DNA from 3 places in the Variovorax sp. GW821-FHT10C12 genome. Region 1 is predicted to be linked to each of the others. Evidence: predicted binding sites of a transcription regulator. Region 1 holds the regulator's gene; each other region holds the start of a gene.
The links. Region 1 encodes LexA, which represses DNA repair genes until DNA is damaged. Its sites were predicted from a motif close to ACTGTATNNNNATACAGT; they were not measured.
Positions count from the first base shown of each region.

Region 2: AC07OH_RS00810 (PA0069 family radical SAM protein) is a predicted target of LexA. The motif match lies at 5,406-5,423, and genes of this name have one in related genera.
Region 3: imuA (translesion DNA synthesis-associated protein ImuA) is a predicted target of LexA. The motif match lies at 5,646-5,663, and genes of this name have one in related genera.

Region 1 covers NZ_JBWKNE010000001.1:1,138,632-1,148,323, forward strand. Annotated here, with positions in the region: gene AC07OH_RS05470 (phosphotransferase) at 8-1,114, opposite strand; gene AC07OH_RS05475 (Crp/Fnr family transcriptional regulator) at 1,125-1,844, opposite strand; gene AC07OH_RS05480 (oxepin-CoA hydrolase, alternative type) at 1,905-2,684, opposite strand; gene AC07OH_RS05485 (3-hydroxyacyl-CoA dehydrogenase) at 2,696-4,216, opposite strand; gene AC07OH_RS05490 (MFS transporter) at 4,350-5,510, opposite strand; gene AC07OH_RS05495 (D-2-hydroxyacid dehydrogenase family protein) at 5,515-6,522, opposite strand; gene AC07OH_RS05500 (hypothetical protein) at 6,681-7,064, opposite strand; gene lexA (transcriptional repressor LexA) at 7,208-7,891, opposite strand; gene AC07OH_RS05510 (asparaginase) at 7,965-8,951, shown strand; gene adk (adenylate kinase) at 8,965-9,621, opposite strand.
Region 2 covers NZ_JBWKNE010000001.1:173,294-182,985, reverse strand. Annotated here, with positions in the region: gene AC07OH_RS00830 (MG2 domain-containing protein) at 1-1,088, shown strand, start outside; gene AC07OH_RS00825 (DUF2300 domain-containing protein) at 1,111-2,832, shown strand; gene AC07OH_RS00820 (YfaP family protein) at 2,829-3,626, shown strand; gene AC07OH_RS00815 (gluconokinase) at 3,679-4,185, opposite strand; gene AC07OH_RS00810 (PA0069 family radical SAM protein) at 4,273-5,367, opposite strand; gene AC07OH_RS00805 (GbsR/MarR family transcriptional regulator) at 5,502-6,104, shown strand; gene AC07OH_RS00800 (thiol-disulfide oxidoreductase DCC family protein) at 6,172-6,603, shown strand; gene AC07OH_RS00795 (SAM-dependent methyltransferase) at 6,654-7,595, shown strand; gene AC07OH_RS00790 (SRPBCC family protein) at 7,619-8,665, shown strand; gene AC07OH_RS00785 (DUF4166 domain-containing protein) at 8,662-9,279, shown strand; gene AC07OH_RS00780 (DOPA 4,5-dioxygenase family protein) at 9,287-9,634, shown strand.
Region 3 covers NZ_JBWKNE010000001.1:734,329-744,020, reverse strand. Annotated here, with positions in the region: gene AC07OH_RS03490 (hypothetical protein) at 1-108, opposite strand, end outside; gene AC07OH_RS03485 (error-prone DNA polymerase) at 179-3,529, opposite strand; gene AC07OH_RS03480 (Y-family DNA polymerase) at 3,522-4,865, opposite strand; gene imuA (translesion DNA synthesis-associated protein ImuA) at 4,834-5,631, opposite strand; gene AC07OH_RS03470 (ABC transporter substrate-binding protein) at 5,743-6,870, shown strand; gene AC07OH_RS03465 (aldo/keto reductase) at 7,041-7,868, shown strand; gene AC07OH_RS03460 (Bug family tripartite tricarboxylate transporter substrate binding protein) at 7,855-8,817, opposite strand; gene AC07OH_RS03455 (porin) at 8,832-9,692, opposite strand, start outside.

The DNA of each region.
Region 1 (9,692 bases):
GGGCTGGCTATGCCTTTTGGGCAAATTGCCAGGCCATCTCGGCCATCGGCCGTGCGCCACGGGCGGACGCCACGGCTTGCTCGCTCGATGCGGTACCGGCTTCGACCCGTTTCGCAATGCCCTGCAGGATGGCAGCCATGCGGAACAGGTTGTAGGCCTGGTAGAAATTCCAGTCGGGCGCCAGCGCCTCGGGCGTGCTGATGCGCGTGCGCTCGCAATAGCGGGCGATGTATTCGCTCTCGGTGGGAATGCCCAGTGCCGCCACATCCACGCCGCCGATGCCGCGGCCGGTGGTGGGGGGCATGTGCCACGACATGCAGTGGTAGCTGAAGTCGGCGAGCGGATGGCCCAGCGTGGAGAGTTCCCAGTCGAGCACCGCGATGATCCGCGGCTCGGTCGCGTGGAACATCACGTTGTCCAGGCGGTAGTCGCCATGCACGATCGAGACCTTGGTCTCGTCGCGTGCGCTCGCCGGCATGTGGGCGGGGAGCCAGTCGATCAGCCGCTCCATGGCCTCGATGGGCTGCGACAGCTCGCCGGCGCCGTCGGCCGACGCCTTGTACTGCTTGCTCCAGCGGCCGATCTGGCGCTCGAAATAATTGCCGGGCTTGCCGTAGTCGCCCAGGCCGCGGGCGGCGAAGTCGACCGTGTGCAGCGCCGCGATGACGCGGTTCATCTCGTCGTAGTAGGCCGCGCGTTCGGCGTTGCTGAAGCCGGGCAGCGACTGGTCCCACAGCACGCGGCCCTGCATGAACTCCATGATGTAGAAGGCGCGGCCGATGATGGCCTCGTCTTCGCACAGGCAGTACATGCGCGGCACGGGCACATCGGTGCCCTGCAGGCCGCGCATGACCTTGTATTCGCGCTCGACCGCATGGGCCGAAGGCAGCAGCTTGGCGACCGGGCCGGGTTTGGCGCGCATCACGTAGCTCTGCGTGGGCGTGACGAGCTTGTAGGTCGGGTTGGACTGACCGCCCTTGAACATCTCGACCGTCAACGGACCCTGGAAGCCCTCGAGGTTCTTTTCGAGCCAGGCCGCGAGCGCGTCCACGTCGAAGGTGTGCTGTTGGGACACCGCACGGGTGCCGATGAAACTGGAGAAGTCCTGGCTCATGTCGATTCTTTTAGTTGTCTGCTACGGAGATTTGCATCAGCGCCGAGCGGTCCAGCACGACCAGTCCGGCCGGCTCGATGCGGATGGTGCCCTCGCGCTCCATCGTCTTGAGTTCCTGGTTGACCCGCTGGCGCGAAGCGCCGAGCAGTTGCGCGAGTTCTTCCTGCGCCAGTTGCAGGCCGATGCGCGTCTGGCTGCCGTCGTCCAGGCTCGGCACGCCGTAGCTGCGCACCAGATGAATGAGTTGCTTGGCCAGGCGTGCGCGCAAGGGCAGGGTGTTGAGGTCTTCCACCAGCCCGAACAGCGTGCGGATGCGGCGCGCCTGCAGCCGCATCAGCGCTTCGTACAGCTCGACGTGCGTGGCCAGGATCTTCTGGAAATCGGCCCGCGCCACGCACAGCACGGTGGTGTCGCCATGCGAGTACGTGTCGTGCGTGCGACGTTCCCCGTCGAACATCGCCACATCGCCGAACCAGATGCCCGGCTCGACGTAGGTCAGCGTCACCTGCTTGCCCGACACCGCGGTCGAGCTCACGCGCAACGCCCCCTTGGCACAGGCGATCCAGTGCTCGGGCGGGTCGCCGCGCGCGGCGAGCAGGTCGCCGTCCTTGTAGCGTTTGACAAAGGCGCATCGGAGGATGTCGTGCCGTAGCGATGGAGATAGGGAAGAAAACCAGCGACCACTGTTGATCGCTTCACGTTCTTCGATGGTAAGAATGGGGTCGTCCATGGTCTGTCCTCTCGGCGACTGAAAAGCTGTGGGGTGTCTCGGGAGCGACGCCGTCAGGCGTCACTCGTAGCGAGGCGGTGTCTTGTCGAGGAACGCGGCAATGCCGATGCCCGCGTTCGCGTGGTGCAGGTTGCGCACGAAATGATCGCGCTCCTGCGATAGCTGCGACGCCAGTGTGGCGCCGCGCGCGTCGCTCAGCAGCTCCTTGATGCTGGCCAGCGAGTTCGGCGCGCGAGCGTTCAGGCGGGTGGCCAGGGCCAGCGCGCCGGCCAGCGCCTGCCCGCTGTCGGTGAGCTCGTTGACGAGGCCGAAGGCATGCAGGCGCGCGGCCTCGATGCGCTCGCCGTTCATCAGCCATTCGCTTGCCAGCTGGCGCGGCAGTGCCTGCCCGAGGTGCCAGCTGAGGCCGCCGTCGGGCGAGAGCGCCACGTTGCTGTACGAGGCCGCGAACACGGCGTCGCGCGCGGCCACGACGAAGTCGCAGGCCAGCGCGAGCGAGAAGCCGGCGCCGGCTGCCGCACCTTCGACGGCCGCGATGACCGGCTTGGGGAAGGTGCGGATCGAATCGATCCAGTTGTGCAGGCCCTCGATGCTCTCGGCCTGCACGGAGCGGTCGAGCTGGCGGTTGGCCAGCAGCCGCTGCAGCGAGCCACCGGCGCAGAACCAGGCGCCTTCGCCCACGATGACGACGCTGCGGATCTCGTCGCTGCTCTCGGCGCCGTTCAGCGCCTCGATGCCGGCGGCGTAGATCTCGGGGCCCAGCGCATTGCGCTGGGTCGGGTTGACGATGGTCAGCACCATGGTGCTGCCTTCGCTGGTGCTCTTGAGTTCGGCGGTCATGGTGTGCGTGCTTATTCTTCTTCGTGCAGCAGGCTCAGGCCCAGCGCGCCGCGGCGGCGCAGCCACGGGCTCGGGCGATAGCGCGGGTCGCCATACACGGTCTGCAGGTTGAACAGCACCTCGAGCATGTTGGTCGGTCCGTACAGGTTGCCCATGGCGAGCGGGCCGCGCGGGTAGCCCAGCCCCAGCTGCACGGCGGTCTCGAGGTCGGCCGGCGTGCACACGCGCTGCTGGCACATGTCGGCGGCGATGTTGACGATGGCGCCGATCACGCGCTGCGTGACGAAGCCGCCGCTGTCGCGGATCACGCTCACGGCCTTGCCGTCGCGCGCGAAGAGGGCGTGCGCGGCGTCGCGCACGTCGCGGCGCGTGGCCGGGTTGGTGGCCAGCACGCGGCGCTTGGTGGCGACGTCGTCGATGAGCATGTCGATGCCGACGGTGCGCGTGGCGTCCAGCCGCTCGACGGCCGCGACCGTCGTCACGTCGAAGCCCAGCGGCGCGACCAGGATGATCGACTGCGGTGCGGGAGCGCTGCCGCTGTCGATCTGCGCGCCCAGCGTGTTCACCAGGCGCAGCAGCTCGGCGCGGCGCGCGGCGCGCGGCGACACCCAGACCGCGGGCGTGCCTTCGATCACCGGCGCCGGTGCTTCGGGTGTCTGCTGCATCACGCCGTTGTCGTAGCGGTAGAAGCCCTCGCCGGTCTTGCGGCCCAGCGCGCCGGCGGCCAGGCGCTGCGCGGTGATCACGCTCGGGCGGAAGCGCGGCTCTTCGAAGTACTGGTGGTAGATCGACTCCATCACCGGGTGCGACACGTCGAGCGCCGTGAGGTCGAGCAGCTCGAACGGGCCGAGGCGAAAGCCCGCCTGGTCCTTGAGGATGCGGTCGATGGTGGCGAAGTCGGCCACGCCTTCGCCGACGATGCGCAGCGCCTCGGTGCCGTAGCCGCGGCCCGCGTGGTTGACGATGAAGCCGGGCGTGTCCTGCGCCTGCACGGCGCTGTGGCCCATCTGCGCCGCGTAGCCGGCCAGTTTCTGGCAGACCTCGGGCGAGGTCTTGAAGCCCGCCACCACCTCGACCACCTTCATCAGCGGCACCGGGTTGAAGAAGTGAAAGCCCGCAAAGCGCGCGGGGTGCTGCAGGCCGGCCGCGATGGCCGTGACCGACAGCGACGAGGTGTTGGTGACCAGCGTGGCGGTGGGCGCGACCACGTCCTCGAGCTCGCGGAACAGCGTGCGCTTGACCTCGAGGTTCTCGACCACGGCCTCGACCACGAGGTCGCAGCCTGCGAGCGCCTGCATGCCGTCGACTGCCTTCACGCGGGCGACGTAGGCGTCGCGCGTGGGGGCGTCGATCTTGCCCTTCTCGTGCAGCTTGTTCCATTGGGCGGCGAGGGCTTCGCGGCCACGCTCGGCGGCGCCGGCGAAGCTGTCGAGCAGCAGCACTTCGCTGCCCGCCTGGGCGGCGATCTGCGCGATGCCGCGCCCCATGGCGCCGGCGCCGATCACGCCGATTCGGGGGTAGTTCACTGTCATGGGATCAAGGTTCTCATGGGTTGGTGGGTGTCCGGGGCGGCCGCGCCGGCGCGGGTGCGCGGCGCGGACGAAAGCTCCGATTTTGCAATCTCGCGGGAGGCCCGCGCCCCGGGTGTTACGCGGGGCATCGGAATCAGGCCGGGCGGCGGCTGCGGTCGATGGCGATGCTCAGGCCCATCGCCAGCAGCATCAGTGCAAAACCGACCCGGCTCATCCACTCGGTGGCGTCGTTCGCCAGCAGCCAGCCGCCCAGTGCCGCACCCAGGGCCTGGCCGATGTAGATGCCCGAGCTGTTGAGCGCCACCGAGCCCGGCGCCAGGGCGGGCGCCAGCCCCACGAGGCGCGCCTGCTGCGAGGAATTGGTGGCAAAGCAGCCCAGGCCCCAGGGCACGAGCACCACCGCGAGCCATGCGAGCGTGCTGGCCAGCGGCCACAGCAGCAGGCTCAGCGCGATCAGCCCGGTCGTCAGCAACACCATGCGCCCGGCGCCGACGCGGTCGATGTAGCGGCTGACCACCATGTTGCCCAGCAGGCCGAAAGCGCCGAACAGCGCCCACATCAGGCTCAGCGTGTTGGCGTCGGCGCCGAAGCCCTGCTTGAGCAGCGGGCCGAAATAGCTGAACAGCACGAACTGGCCGACACCCTGCAGCGCCGTGACCGACACGATGCCCATCAGCACCGGGCTGCGCAGCACGCGCGACCAGGCGGCGGCCGTGAGCGCGGCGGGCCGGATGCCGTTGGGCAGCGTGAACCACACCGAGGCGGCGCTCACGACACTGAGCGCAGCGATGGCCATGAAGGCCATGCGCCAGCCCAGGTGGCCGCCGATCAGCGCGCCGATCGGCAGGCCCAGCACCGAGGCCACCGACCAGCCGAGAAAGACGAAGGTCACGGCGCGCCCGCGCTGCTCGGGCGGCACCAGCATGCCGGCGCAGGCCGCGGCCTGGGGCGTGAAGATGGCGGGGGCGATCACCGTCAGCATGCGCACCGGCAGCAGTGCGCCGAAGCTGGGCATGAGCGCCGCAACCACGTGCCACGCGGCGTACCAGAGCAGGGTGAGGGCGAGCAGCTTGCGGCGGTCCCAGCCGGCGACCGCAGCGGCCAGCAGCGGGGCGCCCAGGCACATCACGAAGGCGGCTGCAGTGATCAGCTGGCCCGCCGTGGCGACCTGGATCGCCAGCGAGACGCTGATTTCATTGAGGGTGCCGGGCACGACCATCACGCCCGTGCCGATCACGAAATTGCCGGCCAGCAGCGCCCAGAGCGCGCCTCGCTGCGGCGCGGGCCGGCTCATGAACTCACCGGCGAACCTGCAGCGCGCCGGGATTCACGATGTTCGTGGGGTTGCCGTTGATGTAGCTCACGACGTTGTCGAACGCCTGGCCGAAGTAGCTCTCGTAGCTTTCCTGCTCCACGTAGCCGATGTGCGGCGTGCAGATACAGTTTTCGAGGCGCAGCAGCGCATGGCCCTGCAGCGGCGGCTCGCTCTCGAACACGTCGATGGCGGCCAGTCCGGGGCGCCCGCGGTTGAGTGCGGCCAGCAGGGCATCGGCCTCCACCAGCTCGGCGCGCGACGTGTTGACGAACAGCGCCGTCGGCTTCATGCGGGAGAGGTCTTCGAGCTTGACGAGGCCCTGGGTGTCCTCGTTGAGCCGCAGGTGCACCGACAACACGTCGGCCGCGGCAAAGAATTCGTGACGGCTCTGTGCCACCTGGAAGCCGTCGGAGCGCGCCTTGGCGCAGCTGGCCTCGCGGCCCCAGATCACGACCTGCATGCCGAAGGCCTGCCCGTAGCGGGCCACCAGCTGGCCGATGCGGCCGTAGCCCCAGATGCACAGCGTCTTGCCCTTGAGCACCGAGCCCACGCCGAAATTCGGCGGCATCGACGCCGACTTGAGGCCCGACTGCTGCCAGGCCCCGTGCTTGAGGTTGCTGATGTACTGCGGCAGGCGGCGCATGGCCGCCATGATCAGCGCCCAGGTGAGTTCGGCGGGCGCCTGCGGCGAGCCCGAGCCTTCGGCCACCGCCACACCGCGTTCGGTGCAGGCCGTGACGTCGATGTGGCCGCCGACGCGGCCGGTTTGGGAAATCAGCTTGAGCTTGGGCAGCTTCTCGATCAGTTGGCGAGAGATCTGGCTGCGCTCGCGGATGAGCACGATGACGTCCGCATCCTTGAGGCGAACCGACAGTTGGCCGATGCCCTTGACCGTGTTGGTGTAGACCTTGGCGGCATAGGCGTCCAGTTTGGCGGCGCACTGCAGCTTGCGCACGGCGTCCTGGTAATCGTCGAGGATCACAATGTTCATGGCATGCCATTGTGCCTCGCAGCATCGGCACGTCGCACGTGTGAACGTTTGGATACCCCGTGCCAGATGGCGCCCGGGAGGCCTGTTTCAGGCCGTTGGGGGTGAATCCGCCATGCGCGTGCGGGGCGCGCAGGCACGGCGGGCTCGTTCGCACCTTCTCAGTGCAGGTGGCTGGGGCGGGGCGTGCCGCTCCCGGTTTCCGCAGCTTCCAGAGCGGCGAGCCGGTCGAGTTCGGCGCACACGTCGGCCATGCGGCCGGAAATCACGACCCGGTTGGCGCAGCCGCGCTGCGAGCCTTGCCGATCGACCACACGGACCACGCGCAGCGGGCGGGCGGGTGTCGCGGCGGCGGATGGCGATGTGGCCGGCGCCGGGCCGCCGGCGGTGCGTGCCGTGCAGGCCGGGCGAATGGCCACGTAGCGCAGACCGGCTGCAGCGTCGCTGCTGTCACCGTGCGACGGGCGGCGGGCGGGCATCCAGCGGGTCGCCAGCGATTGCAGGGGCGACCAGAGGTCGGCGATGGCGAGGAGGGCGATTCCCATGTGAACTCCAAAAAAGTATGAGGTTGAACACAGGCAGGATTTCTTGAATCGGCCGCAACAGGGTGATGGCGACTTCACGCCATACGCCCGCCACCTGTCGCGGCCGGATGAGGTGCTGCTGCCGTTGGCAGCAGGCCCGAGACCTACATCAGCATGGTGTTGCGGATGAGGCCGACCGCGAGGCCTTCGATTTCGAAGGGCTCGCCGGGCTGGACGATGATGGTCGGGTAGTCGGGGTTTTCGGCGTGCAGCTCGATCACCTGTTTGTTGCGCTTCAGGCGCTTCACGGTGACTTCTTCGCCGAGGCGGGCCACCACGATCTGGCCGTTGCGTGCTTCCTTGGTGGCCTGCACGGCGAGCAGGTCGCCGTCCATGATGCCGGCGTCGCGCATGGACATGCCGCGCACCTTGAGCAGGTAGTCGGGCTGGCGCTGGAACAGCGTGTTCTCGACGTAGTAGGTCTGGTCGACGTGCTCTTGCGCGAGGATGGGCGAACCCGCCGCCACACGGCCGATGAGCGGCAGCGCGAGCTGGGCCATGCCGGGCAGCGAGAGCGAGAACTGGTTGCCTTCGCGGTGGCGCGTTTCGTGTAGCGAGCGCAGCGCATCGCCCTTGAGGCGGATGCCGCGCGAGGTGCCGCTGACGAGCTCGATGACGCCCTTGCGGGCCAGCGCCTGCAGGTGCTCTTCGGCGGCGTTGGCCGACTTGAAGCCCAGCTCGTTGGCGATTTCGGCGCGCGTGGGTGGCGCGCCGGTGCGTGCGATGGCGGCCTGGATCAGGTCCAGGATCTGCTGCTGGCGGGCGGTAAGCTTCACTGCGAACTGCATAGTGGTTTCCTTGCGGCACTGGCTAGATATCCAGTACCTGTATTTTTAACCAGTTTTCAAAAGTTGACAAGCCATGACTCATTCCTCTTCGTCCGAGACGCGCCGCGTGGTGGTGCTGGGCACCGGCGGCACCATTGCCGGCAAGGCTGCCAGCAGCGGCGACAACATCGGCTACACCGCCGGGCAGGTGGGGGTGGCGGACCTGCTGGGCGGCATCGAGGCGCCGGCCGGCGTGACGCTGGTGGCGGAGCAGGTCGCGCAGCTCGACAGCAAGGACATGGACGCCGACACCTGGCGCCAGCTGGCCGCGCGCTGTGCGCACTGGCTGGCGCAGCCCGACGTGGCGGGCATCGTGGTCACGCACGGCACCGACACGCTGGAGGAAACCGCCTTCTTCCTGCACGCCGTGCTGGCGCCCGCCAAGCCGGTGGTGCTGACGTGTGCGATGCGTCCGGCGACGGCCCTGTCGCCTGATGGTCCGCAGAACGTGCGCGACGCGCTCGTGCTGGCTTCGACGCCTGGCGCGCGGGGCGTGACGGTGGTCTGCGCGGGCACGGTCCACAGCGGCCTCGATGTGCAGAAGGTGCACACCTATCGCCTCGATGCCTTCGCGTCGGGCGATGCGGGGCCTGTCGGGTATGTGGAAGAGGGTGAGGTGCGGCGCGTTCGCGCGTGGCCGCAGGGGGCGCCGTTCGATGCGGCGCGGCTGGCGGCCGTGGCGAAGCCGTGGCCCTGCGTCGAGATCGTCATGAGCCACGCGGGTGCGAGCGGTGCGATCGTCGAGGCGCTCCTGCTTCCGTCGGCTGAACCCTTGCGCGGACTGGTCGTGGCCGCGACCGGCAACGGCACGGTGCACCACGCGCTGGAAGCTGCGGCGCTGAAGGCGCAGGCCGCCGGCGTGGCGGTGCTGCGCGCCACGCGCTGCACGAACGGACGCATCCTGCCGAAACCCGGGGATGGGCTGCGGGATGCGGGTGCACTCACGCCGGTGAAGGCGCGGGTCGCGCTGGTGCTGGAACTGTTGGGAGTGGCTGCCCTGCCAGAGTCGGAGGGCGGCTAAGAAGGCTGACGGATCAGCTGTTCAATGCGGCAAGCGCGCGCTGCGTGATCTCGTCGACCGTGCCCACGCCCTGGATGGCGCGGTACTTCGGCGCGGCGGCCGGATCGGCCTTGGCCCAGGCCGAGTAGTAGTCGACCAGCGGACGGGTCTGCTGGCTATAGACGTCGAGCCGCTTGCGCACGGTCTCTTCCTTGTCGTCTTCGCGCTGGATCAGCTCTTCACCGGTCACGTCGTCCTTGCCTTCCACCTTCGGCGGATTGAACTTGACGTGGTAGGTGCGGCCCGATGCCGGGTGCGAGCGACGACCGCTCATGCGTTCGATGATGTCGCCGAAGGGCACATCGATCTCGAGCACGTAGTCGAGCTTGACGCCGGCCGCCTTCATGGCGTCGGCTTGCGGAATGGTGCGCGGGAAGCCATCGAACAGGAAGCCGCCGTTGCAGTCGGGCTGCGCGATGCGTTCCTTCACGAGGTTGATGATCAGGTCGTCGCTGACCAGTGCACCCGAATCCATGATCGTCTTGGCCTGCAGCCCGAGGGGGGTGCCTGCCTTGACGGCGGCGCGCAACATGTCGCCGGTCGAAATTTGGGGAATGCCGTATTTCTGGCAGATGAAGGTCGCTTGCGTGCCTTTGCCTGCTCCGGGCGCGCCCAGCAAAATAAGTCTCATGGTGTCCTCGGAAGGTTCTTAGATTTTGTGTCGCGCCCCATGCGCGCCCTCAGGCGCGCCGAGGCGGAATT
Region 2 (9,692 bases), 970 kb from region 1:
GCGGCCTCGCCGACCAGCTGGCCGCACTGCCGGCCAGCGACGCCGCGCAGCTGGCGCAGCGCCGCGGCAGCCTCGCGATGGTGGACGCCACGCTGCCCAGCGCCCCGGACACCCGCGACATGGCGCTCGTGCTGGCCGTGCAGACCGCCGGCCCGACGGTCGCCAGCGCCAAGGCGCGCGCCGCCGCCGACGAAGCCGCCACGCGCCTGGCCAGCGTCGACGCGCCGCTGGTGCAGGCACTGCTGATGGCCACGCAGCGCGCGAGCGCCGACAAGGCCGCGGCGGTGCTGGGCCAGATCCGCGCCGACACGCCCTCCATCGACCGCGCACAGACGCTGCTGTGGCTGCACCGCGCGCTGGGCGGCAGCCGGCTCGCCGCCACCGATACGCCGTCCCTCGGCGCGCCCTGGGTGCGCGCCACCGACGGCACCGGCACGAGCTGGCGCCTGCCCCCGGGCACCGCCGCACCGGCCACGCTGGAACTGCCCGCCGGGCAGAAGGCGGCCTGGGCCTTCGTGAGCTACGAGAGCAATGAAGCGCAGGCGCCCGCGCTCGACGCGAAGGTCGAGCGCACGCTGTGGCGCGTGGTCACCCAGCCGCGTCCCGCACCGGAGCCGCCGGCCGCCGCCGCACCGGGCCAGCCCGCACCGGCGCCGCTCCCCGTGGTCAGCGACGGCCGCATCACGGTGAAGCTCGAAGCCGTGAAACCCGGCACGCCGCTGGACACCAACACGCTCTACCTCGACCAGCTCACCGTCACGGCCCCCAAAGCCATGCGCTGGAGCCTCGCGGAGGCCGCGCTGCCGCCGGGCGCGGCGGTGGAAGAAAGCACCTGGGGCATCGACATGGCCGACAGCGCCGGCAAGCTGCAGCCGATGGAGCGCGCACAGAGCCAGGCCACCGCGCAGGGCTACGCCGTGCCGCTGGACACGCTGGCGGCGGGCACGCCGCTGACCGTGCGCCACTTGGTCCGCTTCTCGCAGCGCGGCACCTTCAAGCTGCCGCCGGCGCGCCTGCTGCGCATGTACGAGCCCGAAGCCAAGGCCTTCGAAGGCAACGGCCGCTGGGCCGGTGTCGAAGTGCGCTGAAGACGCGAACGGCAAGGCCTTCATGAAAGCGGCACGGGTGTTCTCGCGACTGGCTGCGACTGGCGCCAGTGCGGTCGCGCTTGCCGCCGCGCTGGCCCTGCCCGCTCTCGCGGCGGCACCGTCCAAGGTTCAACCGCGCATGGCCTGGCTCACCGACGAAGGCATGGTCGCGCTCGAACGCACGCCGCAAGGCACGACTGCGCGCCTTCCCGCATCGGATACCTTGCAGGCCCCGCTGGGCAGCGTGTGGAAGCTCTTCGTCTACAGCTACCTGAGCGTCAACGCCACGCAGGAGCCGACCTACCGCTGCGCCAGCGCGCAGCGCCGCACCGACGACGAGTACTGCTGCGACCCCGGCGCCAGCATCGGGCGCGCGCAGGCGCTGGCCCAATCCTGCGGCCCCTACTTCGAGCCCGCGCGCCTCGGCATCCATGCCGCCGACTGGGCACGCTTCTGGCGCGACCACGACGCCCCCGCCTGGCTGCTGCGCCTGGACGCGATGCAGCCCGACACGCGGGTGCCGGTGTCCGAGCTGCTGGCCGCGCTGCGGCAGGTGCCCGCGTCCGCGCGCACGGCCGCGCGCCAGGCCCTGCAGCCCGTCACGGTGCGCGACGACGAGGTGCTCGCCGCGCTCGGCGGCGGGCCGCGCCTGAAGACCTGGTCATGGCGCGAAGGCACACAGCCCGTCGGCGGCGCCGCGGGCTGGCTGGCCGACGGCACGCCCTTCTGGTTCGGGGATGCCGGCACCAGCCGCAGTGCGCTGCGCGCCGACGCGACATGGATGGCCGCACAGTGGGCCGCCCATGGCCTGGCCACGCCCGTGCCGGACGGCGCGGCCGTCAGCGCGCAGCCCTGCATCGCGGTCGATTTCTTCCAGCGCTACCCGATCACCAGCGTGCAGCGCGCGGTTGCCGGCAACACCACCGCCGCACCGGCCGGCCCGTTGCGCGGGCGCTACCGCATCGCGTTCCAGAACGGCTCGCAGCTGGTGATGGAAGCCGTGCCGGCCCAGGTGCTGCGCTACGGCGCGGACGGCCCGCGCATCGCCGCGCGCCTGCCGCTGGAAGACTACGTGGCGCGCGTGCTCGATCGCGAAGGCGATGCACGCGAAACCGAAGCCGCCCGCGCCCTCGCCGTGGCGGCGCGCACCTACGTGCTGCAGAACGCCACCGAAACCGGCGGCTGCCGCCAGATCGCCGACGACAGCCGCACGCAGCGCGTGAGCCCCAACCCGCCGAGCGCGTCGGCGCGTGCCGTGGCCGCTTTCACCGAGGGCCTGGTGGTCGACGGACAGGCGGTGCGCTACCACGGCGACCAGGCCTCGCCCGGCGTCATGTCGTGGCAGGCCGCGGTCGCCGCGGGGCGCCAGGGGCAGCCTTTTGCCGCCATCCTGCGCACGGCGTACCCGCGCGGCAGCCTGGCGTCGTTCCGGGCCGAGGCCGATTGCACGCCCCTGCCGCAGGCGCAGCAATGGCTGGCCGAACGCCAGCAGCGCTGGCGCCGCGTGCTGCGCGCCGAGGCCGGCTTCCAGCCCGTGGACGACACGCTGCGTGTGTGCCAGCTCGCCATGGGCGTGCCCCATTCCGACCAGCGGCGGCTGGTGATCCGGGTGCGCGAGTGGCACAGCCGCGAAGGCCGCGTCTCGCTCATCCACGAATACCTGCACCTGGCCTTCCGCGACCATCCGCACGGACAGGACGAAACCTTCATCGAACGGCTTGCGCAGCAACTGGCAGACTCATGAACCACTCTTTTCTGGCGCACCGCGCCGCCTTCGCGGCCATCGGCCTGCTCTCTTGCCTTGCCGGCGTCGCAGCACACGCCCAGACCACGCTCGACACGCCGCGCGGCGGCTGGCGCAACGCCCCGGCCCGGCAGCAGGACTTCGTGCAGGAAGTGCACTACCCGGCCAGCAGCGTGAACGCCAACGGGCGCTCCGAGGCCTCGCTGATCCGTGGCCGCATCGCGGCCACGCCCAAGACAAAGGACACGGCCCCGCGCACGCCCGCGCGCCTCATCGTGGACGGCATCGCCATTCCGCTGCTGACCGACGAGAAGGGCAATTTCGCGCGGCCCTGGTCGTTCGGCAGCGGCAGCCACGGCGTGGAAGTGCGTTCGCCCAACGGCGAGGTGGCGCGCTCCCAGTTCTACGAGACGCAGGCCAGCCGCGTGCCCGTGAAGCTGCGTGTCGTGCTCAGCTGGGACAGCGACAGCACCGACCTCGACCTGCACGTGGTCTCGCCCGACGGCCAGCATGTGTTCTACGGCGCCCGCGTGGCACCGAACGGCGGCGCGCTGGACGTGGACGTGACGACCGGCTTCGGCCCCGAGATCTTCGCCACGCCCAGCCCGGTGCAGGGGGCGTACCACGTGTTCGTGAACTACTTCGGCGCGGGCGAACAGCGCGAGGAGGTCACGACCGCGCAGGTGGCGATCCTGCAGGACGAGGGCACGCCCAAGGAAAAGCAGCAGGTCTTTCGCGTGCCGCTGCGCAAGCCCGGCGAGCTGACGCTGGTGCATTCATTCCTCGTTCCCTGAACGGGGAGAGAACGCCGCATCGCGGCGACACGGGCACGCCCGGAACGGGAGATCAGCCCGCGGCCAGCCAGTCCGTCGTCTGCCCGACCAGCACTCCCAGCGGCACCGTCGCATCCACCGCCAGCACGCCCGCCTCGCCGACCGGCGATTCGAGCGTGGCGAACTGGTTGGCCACAAGGCTGGCCGGGAACATGTGCAGGCCAGCGCCCGCGCGCGCGGCCACGCGGCGCTCGGCCTCGGCGCGGTCGATCTGCATGAACACGAAGCGCAGGCCCGGCGCGGCGGCGCGCAGCTGGTCGCGGTAGCTGCGCTTGAGCGCGGAGCAGGTCATCACGGCGCCCTGCGGCGCGTCGGCCAGGGCGCGGCCCAAGGTGGCCAGCCAGCCGGTGCGGTCGGCGTCGGTGAGCGCGATGCCGCGGCTCATCTTGTCGACGTTCGCGGGCGGGTGGTGGTCGTCGCCCTCGATCAGCGGCAGCCCGAACGCGGTGGCCAGCGCCGCGCCCATGCTGGACTTGCCGCAGCCCGAAACCCCCATCACCACGAGCCAGACCCTGTTCATGCGCGCCCTTGACCTTGTTTGAAGCAGCCGATGCCGAATGCGTGCCGAGGCCGGCACGGCCACGAATCTACCGCGTCTGCGCGGTGTTCAGAACAGGCTGCCCTGCCCCACGGCGCCGGGCGGGCGGAACGCACCGGTGTCCAGCGCAATCCGCTCGCGGTTGAAGCCCAGCCGGTGCGTCGCCTTCTGGAAGCGCTGGTGGATCAGGTCGGCCCACAGGCCGCTGCCCTTCATGCGCGTGGCGAAGTCGGCGTCGTAGTCCTTGCCGCCGCGCATCTCGTGGATGCGCGCCATCACGCGCTCGGCGCGCTGCGGGTAGTGCAGCTCGAGCCATTCCTTGAAGAGCGGCGCCACCTCCCACGGCAGGCGCACCACGGTATAGAAGGCGCTGCGCGCACCGGCCTCCCAGGCGGCTTCGAGCACCTGTTCCATGTCCTCGGTGATGAACGGAATCTGCGGCGCCACGCTCACGCCCACCGGCACGCCAGCCTCGGCCAGGGTGCGGATGGTTCGCAGCCGCCGGTGCGGCGCGGCGGCGCGCGGCTCGAGCTTGCGCGCCAGTTCGCCGTCGAGCGTGGTGATCGTGACGTACACGGCCGCGAGCCGGTCGGCGGCCATGGGCGCGATCAGGTCGAGGTCGCGCTCGACCGCGCTCGACTTGGTGATGAGCGCGAACGGATGCCGCACCTCGCTCAGCAGCTCGATCACGCCGCGCGTGAGCCGCAGCTCACGCTCGATGGGCTGGTAGCAGTCGGTGGCGGTGCCGATGGCGAGGTTGCTGGGGCGGTAGCCCTTGCGCCCGAGTTCGGCGCGCAGCACTTCCACGAGGTTGCGCTTGGCGATGAGCTTGGTCTCGAAGTCGAGGCCGGGCGAGAGGTTCAGGTAGCTGTGCGTGGGTCGCGCAAAGCAGTAGATGCAGCCGTGCTCGCAGCCGCGGTAGGGGTTGAGCGAACGGTCGAACGGGATATCGGGCGACTCGTTGCTGCTGAGCACCGACTTCACGTCTTCGAAGCGCACCTCGGTGGCCAGCGGCAGCAGTTCGGCGGCTTCGGCCTCGCCCTCTTCCAGCGTGCCCCAGCCGTCGTCGAAGGCGTTGCGCTCGTCCTTGGAGAACCGGTGCGCGAGCCGCGTGGCCGCGCCTCGGCCCTTGATGATGTGGATGGGAACCTGGGCGGCGGGCATGGCGAGTCCTTGGAAGGAAACAGGAAACAAGGCTAACAACTGTTTATTCATACAGTATTTCACTTTTGATCCCGGCATGCACAGTTTTTTATTTCTGCATTGACAGAAATTCAGGAATTCCTAAACTCGGCGCCATGGAACTCACCGACATTCAACGCAAGTTCGTCCTGCACTGGGGCGAGATGGGCTCCATGTGGGGCGTGAACCGCACGGTCTCGCAGATCCACGCCCTGCTCTTCGCGCACGGCAAGCCGATGCACGCCGAAGAGCTGTCGGAAACCCTGGGCGTGGCCCGCTCCAACGTCAGCAACAGCCTGAAGGAACTGCAGGCCTGGAACCTCGTGCGCGTCACCCACACGCTGGGCGACCGGCGTGACTACTTCGAGACCAGCGTCGACGTGTGGGAGCTGTTCCGCACCGTGGTGCGCGAGCGCAAGGAGCGCGAGTTCGACCCCACCATCCGCGTGCTGCGCGAGATCGTTTCCAGCCCCGATTTCCAGAAGGAGCCGCCCGACGCGCAAGACCGCATCCGCTCCACCATGGACCTCATGACCAAGCTCGCCACCTGGGCCGACGAAATGCTGCGGCTGTCGCCCGGCACGCTCGACAAGGTGCTCACGCTCGGCGCCAGCGTGCAGAAGTTCGTGCGCGGCGACACCGCACCGCCACCCGCCCCTCCTGGCGCCGGCAAGGGCGACGACCCCGACGCACACCACGCCAGCCTGCCCATGATCTGAGAAAGGCCGCATCTTTTTTTGCCTTCTTATTTCTGTTTTGACTGAAATATCGAGAACCAAAAGCACCATGCCCCGCTTCGCCCCCGCCACCTACCCGCTCACCGTCTATTTCGACGCCACCTGCCCGCTGTGCACGGCCGAAATGGGCGCTATGCAAGCGCGCGACGCCGCGAAGCGGCTGCGCCTGATCGACTGCTCGCCCGCCGGTTTCGCAAGCGGCCCGGCGCCGCGCGAGGCGCTGATGCGTTCGCTGCACGCGGTCGATGCCGCGGGCCGGCTGCGCGTGGGCGTCGACGCCATCCGCGCCTGCCGCGCCGCGGTGGGCCTGCCGGCCGGCGGCGCGGTGCTCGACCTGCCGGTGGTCGGCCGGCTGGCCGACCGCGCGTATGCGGTGCTGGCCCGCAACCGCTACCGGCTGCCGCGCTGGCTGGTCCTGCGGCTCGCGGGGCACGGTGCGATCGCGCCGGCCAGTTGTGCCGACGACCACTGCAAGCTCTAAAGAAACTCACGCTGTCACACATCACCCGCTCACGCCTGAAGGAGTTTTCGATGCCCGACGTCTTCCAGCCCGACTTCCGCCTGCCCGGCACCGCACGGCCTGCGCCGCCTGCCGTCGAAGGCCACGTGAGCCGCGAGGACACGCAGGACTACTTCACCGAGGTCGCCGACGACTACCGCGCCTGGAGCCCCAGCTACAACATGCACTTCGGCTTCTGGCGCCTGGGCCTGAACCCGCTGCGGCGCGAAGGCATGCTGATCGAGATGAACCGCACCGTCGGCCGCGCACTGCGGCTCGACACGGCCACACCCGGCCCGCGCTGCGTGCTCGACCTGGGCTGCGGCGCCGGCGCCACCTCGCGCACGCTGGTCGGCGACGACCCCGCGCTGCATGCCGTCACCGTGACCAACGTGCCGGTGCAGAACGGCATCGCCGCGCGGCTCGACGCCCGTGCCGGCGTGGCCGACCGCGTCGCGCACGTCGAAGCCGACTACACCCGCACCGGACTGCCCGCCGCCCAGGCCGACGGTGCCTGGGCGCTCGAAAGCGCCTGCTACGCCGAGGGCACCGCCAAGGCCGACTTCGTGCGCGAGGCCGCGCGGCTGCTCAAGCCCGGCGCGCGGCTGGTGGTGGTCGACGGCTTCCTGCTGCGCCGCCGGCCGGGCCGCCTCGCGGGCTGGCTGCACCGCCTGTGGGCCGACAGCTGGGCCGTGCCCACGCTGGCGGTGCGCGAAGACTTCACGGCCGCGCTGCGCGCGCACGGCTTCGAGGACATCGCGTTCACCTCGCTGCGCTGGCGCGTGGCGCCGAGCGCGCTGCACATCCCCGTGCTGGCCACCCGCTTCACGCTGGCCGAACTGTGGAAGGCGCGCGGCAGGCTCAGCCCCTGGCGCCGCAAGCACATCGTGGCCAGCTACTGCGCGCTCGCGCTGGGCATGTTCTGGCGCGACTTCGACTACGCCATGGTGACGGCCCGGCGCAGCGCCAGCTGAGACCCACAAGAAGAGGAGAAGCGATGTCCATGCGCACCGAGCCCGAAGAAAGCAAACTCGCCGCCCTGCCAGCCAACGATGAAGTGCCGGCCCCCAAGCCCGTGCGCGGCATGCCCTTCGGCTGGTTCTGGCCCATGTTCGCCGGCGCGGCGATCGCGTTCGTGCTGCGCATCGTCTTCGGCGGTGGCCCCGGCCAGCCCTTCTCGGCCATGCTGGGCTCCTTCGTCCATTTCGCGCCCGCGGCGTGCGGCGCGGTCACGGTGTACATGGCCGAGCGCATCGAGCGACGCAGCTGGGGCTACTACCTCTGGGCGCCGTGGGTGGCCACCGCGCTGTTCGTCGGCGGCACGCTGATGGTGTTCATCGAGGGCATCATCTGCGCCGCCTTCATCGTGCCGCTGTTCGCGGTGATGGGCAGCGTCGGCGGACTGGCCATGGGCATCGTGTGCCGCATCACCAACTGGCCCAAGCCCGCGCTCTACAGCTTTGCCCTGGTGCCGCTGCTGCTCGGCGGCATCGAGCCGCAATGGCCCAACCCGGACCAGTTCTCGAACACCTCGCGCACGCTCTTCATCGCGGCACCGGCCGGGCGCGTGTGGCACGAGCTCAACGCCGCGCGCGACATCCGCCCCAGCGAAGTCGGCGACGCGTGGGCCTACCGCGCCGGCGTGCCGATGCCGGTGTCGGGCGTGACCGTCGACACGCCCGAGGGCCGCGTGCGCCAGGTGCAGTGGCAGAAGAACGTGCATTTCGAAGAGATCGTCACCGAGTGGCAGCCCGATCGCCTGCTGAAGTGGCGCTTCCGCTTCACGCCCGACTCCTTCCCCTCCGGCGCGCTCGACGACCACGTGATGATCGGCGGCCAGTATTTCGACCTGCGCGACGCCACCTACACCCTGACCCCGCGCGACGGCGGCACCGAGCTGCGCGTCGCGGTGTCGTGGCGGCTGAGCACGCGCTTCAACTGGTATGCGGACCCGGTCATGCAGTTCCTGCTGGGCGACGCCTCCGAGAACATCCTGCGCTTCTACAAGGCGCGCAGCGAAGCCCCCCAGGCGGTGGCGGGATGAGCGCGCCGCCCGTCTTCCAGCAGGCGCTCGGCGCCGCATGGGACCGGCTCGGCGACGTGATTCGCCGGCACTACACGATGGCGCCGTTCTCCGACGACTACGTCTGCGTGCGCGGCGCGATGAGCGAGGTCTGGCACGCCCCCTGGGCCGCGCTGCTGATGCCCTTCGGCCGGCTGTTCGGCGCGCTGGTTCCGCACCAGGGTACCCACGTGCCGATCGAGGTGCACTACCGCTGCCGCCCCGACAACGCCCACCTCTACTGGGACCGCGTCTTCCACTTCCCGGGCAGGCCGCCTTTTCATTTCCGCTCGCACATGGAACACGACGCGGCGCAAGGCAGCGAGGTGATCGAATACGTGCGCTTCGGCATCGGCATGCGCCTGGCGGTGAGCGCGGAAGACGGCGCGCTGGTGTTTCGCGACCGGGGCTACATCTGGCGCGTCGCGGGGCTGCGCATTCCGCTGCCACTGGGCCTCTTTCTGGGCACCGCCTACGTCGAGGAGCGGCCCGATCCGTCCGACCCCGACCACTTCACGATGAAGATGCTGCTGCGCCACCGCTGGTTCGGCGATGTGTTTCGCTACAGCGGACGCTTCCGCCTCGGTTCACAATGAGCCCACCATGCCGCGCCGCCCCGAAAACCTCTACGCCCAGTACCACGCCCACATCTACTTCGCCCCCGCCACACTGGCGCAGGCGCGCGAGCTCAGCGAGCGCGCCGGCCGCGAGCTGATGGTGGTGGTGGGCCGGGTGCACGAACGCCTGGTCGGCCCGCACCCGCACTGGAGCTGCCAGCTCGCCTTCGACGCCGCCGAGTTCGACGAGGTCATCGGCTGGCTCGACGCCAACCGCAACGGCCTGGACGTGTTCGTGCACGGCGTGACCGGCGACGACTTCGCGGACCACACGGCGCATGCGATGTGGCTGGGCGAAGAGAGCGCGCTCGACCTGCGGATGTTCCGGCGATAGCAGAAAAGAAGCCTCCTGTCCTCCCGAGAACATCTGACGGCCCGCTGTTCTCAAAGCG
Region 3 (9,692 bases), 400 kb from region 1:
CGGCGGTGGCGGCATGGGCACATCGGGCGCGGGCGGCGGCGGGCCGATCGGCGTGGCGACGACCTCATCGGCAAGAGCGATTGCGGCGGTTGCGGCGAGTGCGGACATGGGAGGAACAGGTTAGCGAAAAGTGAGGGGCGGTGCGAGGCATGGAACGATCGGTTGCATTCGCAATGCCTCAGTGGAAGTCGCGGCTGGTGTTGCTCTGCGCCAGCCGGCCCAGCAGCGGCGTGAGATCCTTGAAGCCGGTGGCGATCAGGTGCTGCACCTTGCCGCCGCTGTCGTCGTCGCGCTGCCAGGTGCCCTGCACCGCGAGCAGGTGCGACTTGAGCAACGGCTCGCGCCAGGCCTCGATGACGTGGCTCCAGACGATCACGTTGACGTTGCCGGTCTCGTCCTCCAGCGTGACGAAGATGGTGCCGTTGGCGGTGCCGGGCCGCTGCCGGCCCTTGACGATGCCGCAGGCACGCACGGTCTGGCCGCTGCGTGCGGCGCGCAGCTCCACCGCGCTCATGAGATTCATGCGCGCCAGGCGCGGGCGCAGCAGCGCGAGCGGATGGCGGCGCAGCGTGAGGCCCAGCGCCGCGTAGTCGCCGACGATCTCTTCGCCCTCGGGCGCGGCCGGCAGCAGCAGCGCCTGTTCGTGGATCGGCACGCCCTTGAGCAGGGCCGACGAGCGATGCTGCGCGGTGGCGTCCCACACCTGCTGGCGCCGATGGCCCGAGAGCGACATCAATGCATCGGCCGCCGCGAGCGCGGCCATGTCCTTGCCGTCGAGTTCCGCACGCAGGGCCAGGTCTTCGGTGCTGCTGAAAGGCGCTTGTGCACGCGCTGCGAGCAGGCGCTTGGCGCCAGCGTCGCTGAGGCTCAGGACCCGGTTCAGGCCCAGCCGCACGGCAGGCTGGTGGTCGTTGCCCAGGCGCTCGGCGTAGCGCGTGTCGGTGCCTGCGGGCATGCGCGGTGCATCGGGCGCGCGGGCTTCGAGCGTGGTGTCGATCTCGCTGCACGTGACGTCGACCGGCCGCACCTCGACGCCATGGCGGCGCGCGTCCTGCACCAGCTGCGAAGGGCTGTAGAAGCCCATCGGCTGCGAGTCGAGCAAGGCGGCGAGGAAGCAGGCGGGTTCGTAGTTCTTGAGCCAACTGCTGATGGTGACCAGCAGCGCGAAGCTCGCGGCGTGGCTTTCGGGGAAGCCGTAGTCGCCGAAGCCCATGATCTGCTTGAAGATGGCTTCGGCGAAGGCCTCCTTGTAGCCGTTTCCGGTCATGCCTTTGACGAGCTTGTCGTGAAACTTCCCGAGACCGCCCTTGCGCTTCCATGCCGCCATCGCGCGGCGCAGCTGATCGGCCTCGTCTGCCGTGAACTTGGCCGCGATCATCGCGATCTGCATCACCTGCTCCTGGAAGATCGGAATGCCGAGCGTGCGTTCGAGTGCGGGGCGAAGTTCGTCATCCTCATAAATGATTGGCAGCTTCTTTGCCACCCGCTCACGCTGCTTGAGATACGGATGCACCATGCCACCCTGGATGGGCCCGGGCCGCACGATCGCGACCTCGATCACCAGGTCTTCATAAGTGCGCGGCTTCAGTCGCGGCAGCATCGACATCTGCGCGCGGCTCTCGATCTGGAACACGCCGATGGTGTCGGCGTCGCAGATCATGTCGAAGACGTTCTGGTCGTCGTTGGGGATGTGGTGCATCTCCATCATCGAGCCCCGCCAGCGGTTCATGTGGTCAAGCCCGCGCCGAATCGCACTGAGCATGCCCAGCGCGAGCACGTCGACCTTGAGCATGCCCATGGCCTCGAGGTCGTCTTTCTCCCACTGGATGACGGAGCGCTTTTCCATCGACGCCTTCTCGACCGGCACCAGCCGCGTGAGCTTGGTGTGCGTGAGCACGAAGCCGCCCACGTGCTGGCTCAGGTGGCGCGGAAAGCCCTTGAGCCGCTGCGTCATCTCGATCCACTGGACCAGCTTGAGCCGGTCTTCCTTCACGCCGACGCGCGCGGCGGCCTTGTCGAGCTGTTCGCCGAGCGCGGTGTCGTCGAACCAGTAGTGGTCCTTGGCGAATTCGTCGACCAGCCGCTCGTCGATGCCGATGGCCTTGCCGACGTCGCGCAAGGCGCTGCGCGAGCGGTAGCAGATGACGACGGCGGCGATGGCGGCGCGCTCGCGGCCGTACTTTGCGTAGATGTACTGGATGACTTCTTCGCGCCGCTGGTGCTCGAAGTCGACGTCGATGTCGGGTGGCTCATTGCGATGGCGGCTCAGAAAGCGCTCGAACAGCAAGGTGGCCTTGTCGGGGTTGACGGCAGTGATGCCGAGGCAGTAGCACACCGCCGAGTTGGCCGAAGAGCCGCGCCCCTGGCAGAGGATGCCCTGCGAACGCGCGAAACGCACGATGTCCTCCACCGTGAGAAAGAACATCTCGTACTGGAGCTCGGCGATCAGCACGAGCTCTTTCTCTACCTGCCCGCGCACCTTGTCGGTAATGCCGTCCGGGTAGCGCACGGCCGCCCCTTCCCAGGTCTTGCGCACCAGCGTCTGCAAGGGTGTCTCGCTGCTGCCCACGGTTTCGAGCGGGTACTTGTAGTTGTCGCGAATCACCTTCGGATCGAACCTGCACCGCCCGGCCACCACCAGCGTGTTCGCCAGCATGTCGGGCAGATAAAGCGCCGCCAGCCGCACCCGCTGGCGCAGGTGCCGCTCCGCATTCGACTGCAGCGCAAAGCCGCACTCGGCGACGGTCTTGCCCTCGCGCACGGCCGTCAACACGTCGTGCAGCGGCTTGCAGGCACGCACGTGCATGTGCACGTCACCGGCCGCCACGAGCGGCACGCCCGTCTGCTCGCCCGCCTGCATCAGCGTGACGAACCACAGGTCGTCGTCGAACTCGTTGAACAGCTCCACGGCCAGCCAGAGGCTGTCGCCGTACAGCGCCTTGGCCGCTGCCAGGTCTTCCTGCAAGGAGGCTGCATCCGGCATACCACCCGGCGGACGGTGCGGCACGAAGAGCACCTGGCAGTCCTGCAGCGAAGCCACGTCGCTGCCCTCCCAGCTCACGCGGTACTCGCCCTTGGGCAATTCGGTGTTGCGCGCAGCGGTGATGAACTCGCAGAGGTTGCCCCAGCCTTCGGTGTCGTTCGCGATCACCACGAGCTTGAAGCGCTCGAAGTGGAATTCGCTGCCGAACAGCAGGCGGAAGGCGGGGTTGCGCGGGATCGGTGGTTCATCCGGGTGCTCGCGCTCGTACGCGTCGAGCTTCGCAGGCAGATCACGCAATGCGACATAGGCACGCACGATGCCCGCCACCGAGCATTCATCGGTGATCGCCAGCGCCGAGTAGCCCAGGTGATAGGCGCGCTCCACCATGCCCTCGGGCATCGATGCGCCGCGCTGGAAGCTGAAGTTCGTGAGGCAGTGCAGCTCGGCGTAGTCGGGCAACCCCGGCACCGGCTTCTGCCGCTGCGGCAGCACATGCACCTTGGCAGGCTGGCGCTTGCGCTCTTCCTTGCCGCTCAGGTCAGGCATAGAAGCCTTGCAGATACCAGCGCACCTCGCCCGACGAAAAGCGCGCGGCGGGCCGCTCGCGAAAGATCCACACCAGGCCGGCCTCGGGGCTTTCGGCCACGTAGTAGTCGCGCATCGCGGGCTGGCCGCCGTCTTCTTCGCCGCCCCACCAGCCGGCCTCGACGCGCTGCGGCCCGACCAGCTTGCGCAGCGGCCCGCAGTAGCACGGGCGCTCGCCGTCCATCTCGAGCCGCAAGGGCTCGGGCAGCAGCCAGGGCGGATAGATCGCATCGGGCTGCGAGGCGGCGTCCTGGCGGGCCTTGTCGGGTGCAGGCGTTTTCTCTTTCTGCAGCGCGGGCCGCCACCGCTGCTGGCGCTCCGGCCGGTGGTCGGCCTGCGCGAGCGGCACCACCACCTGGTCGGCGCCGAGCCGCACGCTGAGCCGTTCGACCATCTCGTGCAGCTTGTCGCCCTTGCGGTTGTCTTCCGGCAGGAAGCTGGTGCTGGCGCCGGCCAGCGGATCGGTTTCGAGCGTGCGCAGCTTCAGCCAGCTCGCGGGCGCGGCCAGCGTGGTGAGCGCGAGTTTTTCGGACAGCAGGCGGCGCAGGTGCGCCATGTCCTGCGTGGGCTCGGCCGTGCGCACGGTGAGCTGCTGGTGCGGCGGCAGGGTCACGCCGTTGAGGCGCCGCAGGTCGAGCGTCCACTGCAGCTCGAGCGCACGCGCGCCGCGCTGGCGGGCGCGCAGCCAGATCTGCAGCGCCGAGAGCAGGCGGTTGGCCGACCACATGAGTTCGGGCCCGGTCTCGGCCAGCGCGGGCAGTTCGAGCTTCTGCTCGAACACGTCGGGCAGCGTGAGCCAGGCGTGGCTTTCGGGGCGCAGGCCCCAGGCGATGTCGAGCGCCTCGCGCAGCCCGGTGCCGAAGCGCCGCGTGAGGCCGCCACGCGGCAAGGCGGCCACCTCGCCCCAGGTGCGGCAGCCCAGGCGCGCGAGCAGGTCGAGGTGGCCTTGCGCGGCCGTCAGCGTGTCCAGCGGCAGGCCGGCCGGCACTTCGGCGGGCCGGTGCTCGTTGCGCGCGAACAGGCGCAGCCGCGCCAGCGCGATCAGGCTGGTGGCGCCCTGCGCGCCGCGCATGCGCGCGTCGGGCGCGGGGTTGAGGGCCAGCAGCTGGCGCATCAGCGGTGCGCGACCGCCCCACAGGCGCTCGCAGGCCGAAACCTCGAGCATCAGCGCCTCGTCCTGCCAGGCGACGTGCGGCGTGAACTGCAGCGCCCACCAGCCCAGGGCCTCGGGCGGGGGCATGTCGGGGGCGTCGGCTTCTTCGGACTCAGACGACCACTGCAAGGCGATCCAGTGCATCCGGGCCTCCTTTCCATGCGTCGATGCGCACCACCGTGGCCGACGGCGCGGCGGCCGGTGCCACGGGCGGCGGCAGGCGCAGCTGGCGCCGCACGCGGGCGGCGGCCAGCAGCGCGCTCATGCGGGCGTTGCGCGCCGGCACCCGCACCGGCGCGGCCAGCGGCGGCCCCCGGCGCTTGAGCAGGTGCAGCGCGATCTGCGCCGGATCGTCCGGGCAGCGCTCGGCACGCAGGCGCAGGCGCGCGGGCGAAGCCGACAGCGCCACCGACTCGGGCCGGCACACGAACAGCAGCACCTCGTGCTGCGCGGCGGCCAGCTGCAGCCGCCGCAGCTCGCCCACGCGGGCCTGCGGCAGCCAGGCGACGACGGCGGCGATCTCGGCGCAGCGCAGCGCCTGCTCGCAGGCCCACAGCCGCGCGGCCGGGGCGTCGCTGCGCACGCACATCAGCGCCTCCACCGGCAAGCCCTGCGCCGCCAGCGCGGCGCCGCAGGGTTCGTAGGGCGCGCCGACCAGCACCACCGGCCCGCCGCGCGCTTCCACGGCCTGCGCCAGCGCGGGCAGCAGCAGGCGCCAGACATGGGCCTCGGGCGTGGCCTGCAGCAGCTCCGTCATCGCGCCCACGGGCCAGCCGCCGCCGGGCAGCTCGGCGTCGAGCGCGGCATGCCCGGTGGCCACGACCTGCGCGTCGGCCAGGCCGAGTTCGTCGGCATGCCAGACGCCGCGGCCCGCGGCGGTGGAAAAGGAGTCGAGGAAAGGGAGGCCCATGATTGCAGTTGTTAACTGTATTTTTATACAGTATTTCTCAGGTCGCAACCAGCGATCGATTTACCTGCGAAGGCCCGCGCCTTAAGATCGGTTTATTAACAATTAGTGACCATGAGACACAAAAAGATTCACCTGCGGCTTCTGGCCCTCGCCGCCCTCGTCTTCGCAGGGGCGCCCGCCTCGGCCCAGCCCGCCAAGCCGCTCCTGATCGGCCAGACCTACGTGCAGACCGGCCCGCTCGCGTCGCTGTCGACCGAGCCGCTGGTGGGCATCCGTGCCATGTTCACCGCGCTGAACGCGAGCGGCGGCGTCAACGGCCGGCCGGTCGAGCTGCGCCAGCTCGACGACGCCTACGACCCCGCCAAGGGCGCCGAGAACGTCAAGACCTTCGCGCGCGACGGCGCCGTGGGCGTGCTGATGCCCATCGGCACCTCGTCGGCGGTCGGCGCACTGAAGGCGGCCAACGAGCTGAAGATTCCCGTCGTCGGCCCCTACACGGGCGCGGGCCCGGTGGTGAAGTTCAGCGAGTTCGGCTTTCCGGTGCGCATCAGCTTCGACGAGGAATACAGCCGCATCGTGAACCACCTGTTCACCATCGGCCTGTCGCGCATCGCCTTCGCGCACAACGACAACCCCGGCGCGCGCTCGGCGATGGAGAGCACGCAGAAGTTCATTGCCGAACGCGGCGACAAGATGGTCGGCAGCGTGGCCATCAAGAACGACGGTTCCGACGCGGCCGACCGCGCCGCCGAACTGGCCAAGCTCAAGCCCAAGGCCGTGGTGCTGTCGGCCACCAACGACGTGGCGGCGAAGTTCATCGCGGCCTACCGCGCGACCGGCGGCGAGACGGCCTTCTATTCGTTCTCCTTCCTGAATGGGCAAAAGCTGTTCCAGGACATCAAGAAGGACGCGGCCGGCGTGGTCATCTCGCAGGTCGTGCCCTACCCGTGGAACAGCGCGATGCCGGTGATTGCCGAGTACCAGGCGGCGATGAAGAAGATCGGCATGACCGAATTCAGCTACGCGAGCCTGGAGGGCTACGTCACGGCCAAGGTCATGGTCGAGGGCCTGAAGCGCGCGGGCGCCAACCCCACGCCCGAGTCGCTGCAGAAGGGCCTGGAGTCGTTCAAGACGCTGGACCTCGGCGGCATCGCCGTGTCGTACCGGCCCGGCGAGCACCGCGGGCTGACCTTCTCGGAGCTCTCGATGCTCAAGGCCGACGGGCGCTACCTGCGCTGAGCCCTTCCGCCCGCCGGCATGGCGGGCGCAGAATTTCGTTCGTGACGACGCCCCTCACGAACGCACACCCTTACGCCCTCACGCGCGCCCGGTTGCTCCGACTGGGCGCAGCCCTGTGCGCAGGTGCCGCGCTCCCCTCCTTCGCCCAGCAGCCACCCCGCAGGCCCGCGATGCAGATGACCACCCGCCCCATTCCCTCCACGAAGGAAGCCCTGCCGGTCGTCGGCTGCGGCACCTGGATCGGCTTCGACCAGCGCCCCGGCACCGACGAATACCAGCGCCTGCCCGGCGTGCTCGACGCGCTCTTCGCGGCCGGCGGCACGGTGATCGACAGCTCGCCGATGTACGGCCGCTCCGAGGCAACCACCGGCGAACTGCTGGCCGCAGCGAAGCCGGGCACGAAGCCCTTCCTCGCGACCAAGGTCTGGACCTCGGGCCGCGAGGCGGGCATCGCGCAGATGGAACAGTCGTTCACTCGGCTTCGCACGAAAGAGATCGACCTGATGCAGGTGCACAACCTCGTCGACTGGCGCACCCACCTCGCCACGCTGCGCGGCTGGAAAGAGAAAGGCCGCGTGCGCTACATCGGCATCACCCACTACACCGCCTCGGCCTACGACGAGGTCGAAGCGGTGCTGCGCGCCGAGAAGCTCGACTTTGTGCAGATCAACTACTCGCTCGATGCGCGCGATGCCGAACAGCGCCTGCTGCCGCTCGCGGCCGAGCGCGGCGTGGCGGTGATCGTCAACATGCCCTTCGGCGGTGGCGGCTTGCTGCGGCGCCTGCGCGACAAGCCGCTGCCGGCCTGGGCCGGCGAGATCGGCTGCACGAGCTGGGCGCAGGTGCTGCTGAAGTTCGTGCTGAGCCATCCGGCCGTGACCTGCACGATCCCGGGCACGGGCCGCGCGGAGCACATGACGGACAACGCCGCGGCCGGCGCCGGCACCTTCCCCGATGCCGCCTTCTGGCGCCGCGAGGCCTCTTCTATTCGAACTTGACGTTGTGCTCCCGCACGGTCGCGCCGAAGGCGTCGTACTGCGTGCGGAAGAACTCGGCGAACTTCGCGGGGCTCATGCCGTAGCCCTCGAAGCCCTGCTGCACCAGTTGCGCATGCACGTCGGGCCGCTTGAGCGTGTTCTGCAACTCCTGCGAGAGCCTGTCGGTGATCTCCTTCGGCAGCCCCGGCGGCCCGAAGAAGCCGGCCCACGGCGTGATGGTGAGCTTGCCCAGCCCCAGTTCGCCGCCCGTCGGCACATCGGGCAGCAAGCCGCTGCGTTGCGGCAGCAGCGTGACCAGCGCGCGGATGCGCCCTTCCTTCACGAAGCCCGGCGCCAACGTGCCGGTGGTGAACATCATCTGGATCTGCCCGCCCAGCAGGTCGGTCATGGCCTGCATGTCGCCCTTGTAGCGCGCGTTGACCACCTTGCGCTCGCCCAGCAACTGCAGCATCGCGAGCTCCGAGGCGCTGTTGCTCGAGGCCGAGTTGAGCGCCCCGGGCTTCGACGCCACGAGCGCCAGCAGCTCGTTCACGCTCTTCACCGGCAGGCTGGCCGGCACCACGAGGAACATCGAGAACTGCCCCGCCGAGCTGATCGGCGTGAAGGCCTTGAACGGGTCGTAGGGCGAGGTCGGCCGCAGCGTGGGCGCGGCGACCATCGCGGTGTTGGTGCCCATCAGCAGCGTGTAGCCGTCGGGCCTGGCCGACGAGGTGGCCTGCGCCGCGAGCACGCCGTCGGCGCCGGGGCGGTTCTCCACGATCACCTGCTGGCCGAGCTGTCGCGACAGCCCCTCCGCGATGATGCGCGTGAGCGAATCGGCACCGCCGCCCGCGGCGAAGCCGACGATCAGCTTCAGCGGCTTGTTCGGGTACGCGTCGGCGCTCCAGGCCGCCGCGCCGGGCAGTGCCGTGGCGGCGAGGGCCGCGAGAGTCAAGGTTCTGCGTCGCATGAAAACCTCCTTGTTCAGAAGAGGTGCCGCACGCCGAACTCCCAGCCCGACGAGCGCATCCCGCCCGCCGGCGCCACGCCGCCGCTCACCACGTAGCGCGCCTGCCCGCTGTTCATCAACCGCGCGTAGGTGCCGTACAGCGCGGTGCGCCGGGAGAGGTTGTGCACGTAGCCGATGCCGAACTGGCGCGCGTCGTCGCGGTTGCGCGGCATGCCGTTGGCGTTGCGCAGGCTCTCGTCGCTGCGGTCGTCCAGGTAGGCGTAGCTCACGCGGATGCGCCCGACCTCGAAGGCCGGGATGTGCGCGCCGATCTCGACGGTGTTCTTGCGCACCGTGCCGGCCGCGAGCTTCACCGTCACCTTGTTGTAGAGCGCGAAGAACTTCGCAAAACCCGCATCCCACGAGCCGCCGATGTTGGCGTGCGTGTAGTTGCCGATGGTGGAGGTGGCGTTGAAGTGCGAGCGCGTCACGGCCGCCGCGATGTCGAATGCGCCCGAGGCGAAACCGAAGCGCGCGCCGCCGAAGTTGCCGTCGTCGCGGTTCGGTGCGGTGGCGTTGTTCTCGCCGGTGCCGATCATCGCCATGCCGTAGAAGCCGCCCAGCTTGGCCGGCAGCCAGTAGCTCACGGTGTTGCTGCCGGTGATGGCCGTGGGCAGCGGCCCGGTGCCCGCGCCCGCGAAGGTGAGGTTGCCCGCGCGCGCCACGCCGTTGGCGTTGAAGGGGTCGAAGTAGATGCTGTTGTAGTGCGTGGGAATGAAGTCGTGGCCCAGCCGCACTTCGCCCAGCGAATCGTGCGACAGGCTCACGAAGGACATGCGGTCGAAGGTGATCGGTCCCGCCGGGCCCGCGCCGCTCGTCTGGTTGTTGGTGTTGCT